DNA from 2 places in the Bradyrhizobium sp. ma5 genome. Region 2 is predicted to be linked to the other one. Evidence: riboswitches for the same ligand, from Rfam matches in the RefSeq annotation. Region 2 holds a riboswitch; the other holds the start of a gene.
What was found. Region 2 has a riboswitch for ZMP and ZTP ahead of ACE103_RS24430 (bifunctional 5,10-methylenetetrahydrofolate dehydrogenase/5,10-methenyltetrahydrofolate cyclohydrolase). Riboswitches for the same ligand answer to the same signal wherever they lie in the genome.
Positions count from the first base shown of each region.

Region 1: linked by a shared signal. The riboswitch ahead of glyA (serine hydroxymethyltransferase) and the one ahead of ACE103_RS24430 (bifunctional 5,10-methylenetetrahydrofolate dehydrogenase/5,10-methenyltetrahydrofolate cyclohydrolase) in region 2 are both predicted to bind ZMP and ZTP.

Region 1 covers NZ_CP170156.1:7,509,750-7,514,154, reverse strand. Annotated here, with positions in the region: gene ACE103_RS35385 (pyrroloquinoline quinone-dependent dehydrogenase) at 1-506, shown strand, start outside; gene ACE103_RS35380 (c-type cytochrome) at 716-1,282, shown strand; gene glyA (serine hydroxymethyltransferase) at 1,398-2,675, opposite strand; ZMP/ZTP riboswitch at 2,710-2,795, opposite strand; gene ACE103_RS35370 (ankyrin repeat domain-containing protein) at 2,879-3,793, opposite strand; gene bla (class A beta-lactamase) at 3,945-4,405, opposite strand, start outside.
Region 2 covers NZ_CP170156.1:5,227,938-5,232,342, forward strand. Annotated here, with positions in the region: gene ACE103_RS24420 (zinc-ribbon domain containing protein) at 1-289, opposite strand, end outside; gene ACE103_RS24425 (MaoC/PaaZ C-terminal domain-containing protein) at 441-893, opposite strand; gene ACE103_RS24430 (bifunctional 5,10-methylenetetrahydrofolate dehydrogenase/5,10-methenyltetrahydrofolate cyclohydrolase) at 1,038-1,901, opposite strand; ZMP/ZTP riboswitch at 1,917-1,996, opposite strand; gene ACE103_RS24435 (hypothetical protein) at 2,213-2,626, shown strand; gene ACE103_RS24440 (hypothetical protein) at 2,748-3,266, opposite strand; gene ACE103_RS24445 (hypothetical protein) at 3,484-4,122, opposite strand; gene ACE103_RS24450 (VOC family protein) at 4,387-4,405, shown strand, end outside.

The DNA of each region.
Region 1 (4,405 bases), 2.3 Mb from region 2:
AAGGTGCGCGCATGCTGCCCGGCGCCAATGGCGGCGTCGAATGGTCGCCGATCGCGACCGATCCGGGACAGGAGCTGGCCTACGCCATCAACCTGCACCAGCCGATGACCTACCACGTCGAAAGCTCCGCCTATCCGAACGGCAAGCTGTGGCTGGGAGGCGCCTTCAAGGTGATCCCGAGCGAAAAGCAGTCGGGCAACATCACCGCGGTGAACTACAACACCGGCAAGATCAAGTGGCAGGTCAAGACACCCGAGCCGATGATCGGCGGCATCCTCGCTACCGCCGGCGGCCTGGTGTTCACCGGCGAAGGCAACGGCAAGTTCGCGGCCTATAATTCGTCGAGCGGCAAGGAGCTGTGGAGCTTCCGCGCCGGCGCCGGCGTCAACGCGCCGCCGTCGAGCTACATGATCGGCGGCAAGCAATATGTCGTGGTCGGCGCGGGTGGTAACACCCAGCTCGACTACAAGCGCGGCAACAACATCATCGCCTTCACGCTCGACTGAGCCGAAGCGGGATGCATCATCGCGCGTGCAAGCATTGGCGGGACCGGTTCGGTCCCGCCTTCGCTTTGTTTGATGAAAGTTCTAACTGCGTCATTGCGAGCGAAGCGAAGCAATCCATCGTGTCACCTATGCGGAAGCATGGATTGCTTCGTCGCTATCGCTCCTCGCAATGACGCAGGTGGACGGATACTGCGCCTTAGGATGAGCAGATGCTTGGTAAATTGATGATCTGCGGCGCCGCACTGGCGCTGATTACGGCCGCGGCGCGCGCGGAGACGATCGAGGAGAAGGTGCAGGTCTGCACCGGTTGCCACGGCGAGGACGGCAAGCCCGTCGACAAGACCATTCCGACGATCTGGGGCCAGCAGGCCGGCTATCTCTATATCCAGCTCCGCGATTTCAAGCGCGGCGATCGCAAGAGCGAGATCATGCGGCCGATCGCGACCCAGTTCGAGCGCGACGACATGCTGGCGATCGCGGAATACTTTTCGCAGAAGCCATGGCCGAATCTTGGCCAGCCCAGCGCGCCCAAGGACGTCGCAGCGAAGGCGCTCAGCGCCAGCGCATCGGTCGGTTGCCCGGCCTGCCACCTCGATCGCTTCCAGGGCGACGGCACGGTGCCGCGGCTTGCCGGGATGGGACGGGATTATCTTGCCAAGACCATCGCCGATTTCCGCACCCGCGCCCGCGGCAACAATCCCGGTATGTCGGACCTTATGATCGCGACGTCGCCGGACGACCTCGCCGCGCTTGTGGACTACCTGGCGGGGTTGTAGCGGCGAGCAGGTTGACCCTCACGCGAGCGCAGGGCTGTCGCATATGCGTTTTTGGCGGGCGGGTCGGGCGCGAGCGCCCGACCCCGTTCCGCGTATCTGAGCGTCAAAGTTCCGGTCAGTTCGGTCGAGACCCGGACACCACGCCTGGAACGGGAAAAGCTCGGCACATCTCGATGCACTCCGACCTGAGACGCGCGAGGATCGCATCGTCTCCGTTCGCCTGCAGAGCCCCCGCAATGAACTCGCCGATGCGGCGCATTTCGGAATCTCCCATGCCACGCGTGGTCGCTGCCGGTGTCCCAATTCGAATACCGCTTGGCCTGAGCGGCGGACGCGGATCGTCTGGAATAACTTGCTTGTTTGTGGTGATGGCGATGGCATCGAGCACGTCCTCGGCTGCTCGCCCGTCCAGTCCGACGGACGCTATCGTATCGACGACCATCATGTGATTGTCCGTCCCGTCCGTGACCAGCTTCATCCCGCGTTCCATCATCGCGCCGGCAAGAACCTTCGCGTTGCGCAGAACCTGTCGCGCGTAAAGCTGGAAATCCGAGGTCGCCGCCTTCTTGAGCGTCACGGCAGTCCCGGCCACGACGTTCATGTGAGGTCCGCCCTGCAACCCGGGAAAGACGGAAGCATCGATCCGACCGGCATTTTCCTTCCGGCACAGGATGATCCCGCCGCGGGGGCCGCGCAGTGTCTTGTGGGATGTCGTCGTCATGACGTCGAAGCCGGCATCAAGCGGATTGCGCATGACGTTCGCGGCAACCAATCCGCCATAGTGGCTCACGTCGGCCATCGTGAGCGCGCCAACTTCGTCGGCGATATTCTTGAACGCCGCATAGTCCAGGTCGCGCGGATAGGAGCTGTATCCGCACAACACCATCTTCGGACGTGCTTTACGCGCAATCTCGCGCAGCTCATCGAAATCTATCGCGCCGTTTGACGGTGCCGTCTTGTAGCGAACGAAGTTGAACAAACGCCCCATGTGGGACACCGGCGCGCCGTGGGTGAGATGACCGCCGTGGGACAGGTCCATAGCGAGAATCGTGTCGCCGGGCTGCAACAGGCCGAGATAGACGGCCTGATTCATCGGTGATCCGGAAAGCGGCTGAACGTTGGCGTGCTCGGCACGAAAAAGCGAGCAGGCCCGCTGGCGTGCGAGGTTCTCGACGTCGTCAGTATACTGCTGGCCGCCGTAGTATCTGCGTCCCGGATATCCCTCGGAGTATTTATTGGTGAAGACCGATCCGAGCAGTTCAAGCACCTCCGGGTAGGTGTAATTCTCGGACGGAATCAGTTCGACGCCGTCCTGTTGACGGCGCTCTTCCCCCACAAGGGCAGCGGCGATCTCTTGATCGTTGATGGACAGTTCGTTGCGAAACGACGGCATGATCGGGCTCCTCAACACGCTGTTTTTCCAGCAGATTGGTTGCCCAGGCGATCGGCGTCGGAACCCTTCGCGCTTCCCCGTGGTCTATTCCACGTTAGCTCGCCAGTCGCGCGATAGGACGAATGAGCACGGAGACTCTTCGCAAAGGAGAATTTAGCCGACCTGCGGACCTTCCGCAACCAATGAGTCGATCGCGTCAAGCTTCAGCGCGGCGTCAGCTCCTCGCGCAGCGCGGACAGGATCGTGAGATCGGCGGCGTGCTTGCCGGCCTTGTCGGCCAGCGCCGCATCGGCGCCGTGGGCGAGCAGCGCCTTCGCGATCGCCGGGTGGTTGCCTTCGGCGGCGATCATCAGCGCCGTGCGTCCGCGCGCATCGCGATCGTCGACCCTGGCGCCTGCGTCCAGCAGATACGCGACGACCTCGAGCGCCTGCGCCTCCGGCACGGTCTCATCCGGTCCGGTCGCCCACATCAGGAGCGTCAGATCGTTGGCGTAGCGGGCGTTGATGTCGATATCGAGCGCGAGCAACTGCTTGACGATTCCGAGCTGGCCGCCGGCTGCCGCATACACGACCGGTGGCTTGCCGGTGTCATCAACCTTGCGGCCGTCGGCGCCGTGCGCCAGCAGCATGCGCACCACCATGTCCCGGCCGGCATAGGCGGCGGCCGCGACCGCCGAGGCGCCGCTGCGTCCGCTGAGATTGACGTCGGCGCCGCGGTCGATCAGCCGCTGCACGATCGCGACATGGCCGCGCTCGGCGGCAAGATAAAGCGCGGTCGATCCCGCGAGGTTGCGCGCGTCGACCGGCGCGCCGCGGGCCAGCAGCAGGTCGACCATGTCGAGATGGCCGGAGCGGGCGGCGTGGCTGAGCGGTCTTGCACCGAGCCGGTCCCGCGCATCGACCGAGGCGCCGCCATCGAGCAGCGCAGTGGCGAGGTTTATGCAATCGGCATTGGCGGCCGAGAATAGCGTCAGCGAGATCTCGACTGCGCTGAGCTGGGCCTTGTCGGTTTCGTATTTGCGGATCAGCTCGCGGCAGCGTGCCGGGTCGGCCGCAGCAGAGCTGCTGTGAGCGTGGCCCGCAACAAACAGCGCGGCGAGGGCGATGCGGCGATACAAGACGTGTCCTCCGTATGGCCTGCTGACAGGTCAGCCATTTGGATTGAGCGTCGCATGATCCTTGGATGCTGCCAAGCCGCGCAGCGATTTTGGAGCCGCGCAGCGAAGTCGAGCCGCGCGGCGACGGGATGCCGCGCGGCGTTATCCAGCTCTAGCCGGTCTGCCCGGTGCTCGCATTGGCAACGGCGCGCGCGACATTGGCGATCACCTCGTTGCACTTCTCCATCGGAGCACTTGCCCCGGTCAGGTAGACCGTCACCACGATCGGCTTGCGGCCGGGCGGCCAGAACACGCCGATGTCGTTATAGGTGCCGCGATCGCCGGTGCCGGTCTTGTCGCCAACCCGCCAATCCCGCGGCACGCCGGCGCGCAGCCTCGTGTCGCCGGTCCTGTTGGCGACCATCCAGTCGACGAGTTTCTGGCGCGAGGCGGGTTGCAGGACATCGCCGATCGCCACGCGCTGCAAGCTTTTCAGCATCGCAACCGGGCTCGTGGTGTCGCGCAGATCGCCCGGCACGGCTTCATTCAGCGCCACCTCCCAGCGATCAAGCCGGCTGACATTGTCGCCGATGGTGCGGAAGAAGCTGGTGAAGCCGGCAGGCCCGCCGATCT
Region 2 (4,405 bases):
CGTACCACCATTTCTGCTGCAACGGCGTCCAGACCTCGGCAACGCCGCAATCCTTGCAGACGAACGGCTCGGGCCGATAGGTTCCGCGTTCGACGAAATCAGGAATCGAATAGCTGTTCGTGGGTGCGAGCTGGCTCGTGACCACCGGAACCTCGTCGCGCGCCAGCGCGATCTTGTAGTCGCGCAGGCGCAGCCGTTCGGCGGCGCGTTGAGCCAGCGTGCGACGCCATTCCTCAGCCTTGTGCTGCTTGGCTTCGATCTCGCCGCGCGTCTGCTTGCTGCGCTTCACGCCCACACCATCCGTCTTGCAACCGTATCGACGAATTTGCCGCCCGGCGGTCCGGCCATATCAGGACGACGTCATTGATACGCCCAGTTCGGGGCAGGCTTGCCATGGTAGCCGCAGCATTGCCGGGCGGCCAGATCGATCCGGGCAGAGGTTATGTCCGCTGCTGCTCCGCCGGCCGCATGTGGATCAGCGCATCGAGAACCAGGACAAGGACGGGGCGCTGCTCGTCGTTGACGAGCTCGGTCTTGAAGATCACGACGGCGTCGCGCCGCTCCGGCCTGATGGTGATCTTCTGGATCCGGGATTGCCCGGTCAGCGTGGCGCCCGGGCGGACAGGGCTCGGCAAACGGATCTCGAAGCTCCGCCCGACGATGCCCGCCACCTTGGTCCAGATCGCCTCCACGACGAGCCGCTGATAGATCGCGATGGTGTTGAAGCCGCTTGCGATCAGGCCGCCGAACGGGCCCGCCGAGGCCGCGACGGGATCGGTATGGATCGGCACCGGATCATATTTTCCTGCGAACTCCAGGATTTCGGCTTCGCCGATGGTGTAGGTGCCGAGCTGGAATGTCTGGCCCTCGGTGAGATCTTCCGCATACAGCATCGCCCGCCTCCGTGTGTCGCGCGACGATAGACCAATGCTGCGGGCGTTCCATTACCTCAGGGGTCATGAACTTCGCGCACGGGACATCCGGGCACGAGACGCGCGCGGCACCCGCCGCTCGCGTCTCGCAGCAGGCATCCCGCGCTATTGCAGCCGGGCCGCCCTCGCCTTTGCCGCCTTCACGGTGTTCTCCATCAGGCAGGCGATCGTCATCGGGCCGACGCCGCGCGGCACCGGCGTGATCGCGCCGGCGACCTGCACCGCCTCGTCAAAGAAGACGTCGCCGCAGACCGCGTAGCCGCCCTCCGGCTTCTCGACGCGCGTGGTGCCGACGTCGATGACGATGGCCTGCGGCTTGATCCAGTCGCCGCGCACGAGGCCCGCCTTCCCCACCGCGCTGACCAGGATGTCGGCCTGGCGGCAGATCTTGCTGATGCCACGGGTGTGGATGTGGGTCTGCGTCACGGTCGCCTGCTCCTGCAGCAGCAGCGCGGCCATCGGCTTGCCGACGATATTGGAGCTGCCGATCACCACGGCATGAGCGCCGGTGAGATCCGGCCGGATCGACTTGATCAGCCTGAGGCAGCCGAGCGGCGTGCACGGCACCAAGGCATCGTCGCCGTGAAACAGCCGGCCTGCGTTCAGGGCGTGCAGGCCGTCGACATCCTTCGCGGGATCGACCGCCGCCATCACGCGCAAGGCGTCGATATGCGCCGGCAGCGGCAGCTGAATCAGGATGCCGTCGATATCATCGCGCGCGTTGAGCGCATCGATCCTGGCCAGCAGATCGGTTTCGCTGGCGTCATCCGGCAGGCGTTCGACCTCGCCGCGCAGGCCAAGCCGCCCGGCCATTCTGACCTTGCTCTGCACGTAGATCTGGCTCGCCGGGTCATCGCCCACCAGCACGACCGTGAGCCCGGGCGCGCGGGGCAGCCGGTCCAGTTCGCTCGCAACCTTGTCGATGACAATTTGGGCATGTGCATGCCCATCAAGAATGTTCGCCGTCATGGCACCTCCGTTTCGAAGCGGTGCCCAGGCGCGCGGCGTTCAGTCTCTGCGCTCCCCGATGGTGGTCCATCCAAGCGCCAGTCGCGCAGATGGCGCCGTCATAGCCGCCCGGCCCGGCAAACGCAAATCACGCCCGCTTGCGGCCGAACCGGCGACGAATTGCCCCTGCTTTGCCGGTGGATCGGTGCCGGGCAGGCCCCCTCCGGGGGTAGGATTCGGGCAGAACTTGCGATAAGCCTCGGCGCTTGCCGGGCTTTTCCGATCCCCGGCGCCATCCTTCCGGTCATCACGCCACTTCGGATATTTTCATCATGAGACATATCATCCTCGCGCTGGCGCTCCTCTGCCCGGCTGCCGCGCATGCTCAAGGCACCGCTCCAGCCACCACGCCACCCCCCGCCGCCGACAAGCCGGCGGCGGCCCCGCAGCCGATGGTCGGCGACAAGCCGCTGGTCCAGGTCGGGAAGAAATCGGCAGCCAAGAAGGGCGAGAAGGCTGCACCTGGCAAGCCGCAATCGGTCGCGCAGAAGCTCCAGGCCTGCCAGGACATCGACGACGCCACCAAGGAGCGGCTGATGTGCTACGACGAGATCTTCAAGCCGCAGCCCAAGCCGAAGGCCGCCCCTGCCAAGGGTGTTGCCGATTGTCGGTTCGTCAAGGAAGAGGACGAGCGGCTGACCTGCTACAACGGCTTCGCCGACAAGATTCCGCGCCTGCCGCGCTAACCGGTTCCGGCCACCCGGCCGCCTTCCCGCAACCGGTTACCCGTCTGATCTCGCGGACATGAAAATGCCGCCGCAAGTGTCTGCGGCGGCGTATCGCTTGCCGATTGCGGCGTGTCCTCGCCTACCAGGTGCCGAAGCCGCCGAAGAAGCCCATGCGCGGCTGCTGCTGCGCGACACGATAAGGCTGATACATGCCGGGCTGGGCCAGCCGCATCGGCTGCTGGGAATGGGTATGGCTGCGCGCAATCTTGTGCTTCTTCGGCGCCTGCACCGGCTGCTCGGCCGGCTTCGCCTCGGCCACCACGGTGCCCTTCTGTGCGTCAGCCTTCTCCGGCGGAATGAACTGGGCGAACGTGTTGCGGACGCGGGCCTGCGCCGATGCGTCGCTGGCAGCCGGCGGGGCCGCTGCGGCAACCGCGTTCACCTGCGACGGAACGAGGGTCGGCAGGTTGGTGTCGTACACCACCCGCTCCGGCAGTTTTTGGGTCGACTTGATGCGTACCATGGTCTTGCTGTCGACGCCGGGCGACGATAGGCCCTGGCTGGCGACCACGGCCTCCTGCGGTACAAAGGCATTGACGACGAAGAGCAGCGCAAGCAGCACGCCACCAACGAACAGGAAATAACGCGCCACAGGCATTTTGATAGCTCCCCCCGCGCTGCGGGCGCGGTTCAACTCGACGCGACGACACCAGCCATCGCGCAACGAATTCATCGTCTGCGCATGATCACCCGGACAGACGCCATCCTGCGCTTCCGGGTCGTTCTCTAACGGTCGGCTTATTAGTTAGTTCCTGCCTGGCCGTTACGGTTCACCCGGCAAGTCAATTCCCGGTCACTTTTTCGGGATGCAGGGACTAAGCCCGACTGGCCGTCACGACGGCGCATTTCGCCTTGTTTGCGTTAACGTTTACGAACCCGATCAGCATTCGCGGATAGGTCTTGCGGCTCTTCATAGCGATGGTGTCCGGGATCAGCCGCTTGCGTTCCGTCACGGGGCTGCCGTCGCTGCGGATGAAGGCGCAGGCGATCTGGATATCCTTTACCGCGAAATCATTGGCATTACGCAGCGTCAGGGTGACCAGCATCTTCGAACCCAGCCCGCCGCGCCGCCAGGATTGCGAAGCGATCCGCAGCCGGTCCAGCGGCGATCTTTCGGTTCCGGGCTCGGACGCTTTGGCCGCCTCGGCTGGCTGCGCGGCGGTGGCGATGCCGACCGTGGCCGGTTCACCTGCCGGTGCGGCCGGCGCATCCCTAGCGGCTTGATTTGTGATTTGGGCAGGCTGCGCACCGGTCGATGCATCCTGCGCGGAGCGGATGACGGCGGAAGACGCCGGCCTGACATCCTGCTCTCCGGCATCGCTCGGCTCAGGGAGCATGAACCAAGCCGCAGTCCCGGCAACCGCGATCGCCGACAGCAGCAGGCTGACGCAAAGGCCGCCCTCACCGAGACGTCCGGCGGTATGCCTTCGAAACGACGCCAAGCCGATCCGCATCGTCGTGCCCTCACCCTCGACGCCCGATCGAGCCGCCCAGCACAGAAGCCGCGGGCATCTCAGCATGCGGCATCCGGGACGGCCGCAGGTCGAGCGGCCACGCGAGACCAATCACCGACGGCCGGAATGGTTTCATTCCGGGACGACAATCTTGCGGCTGGCATCACGGAGGGATGGTATCCCAACGGGCCGCTCGCTAGATTTGCGCCGCCCGAGAGCGAGTGCCGCGCACGCAAGCGGCGCGAGAACAACGAGGAGACCGCAATGCCTGTCGTCACCTGGG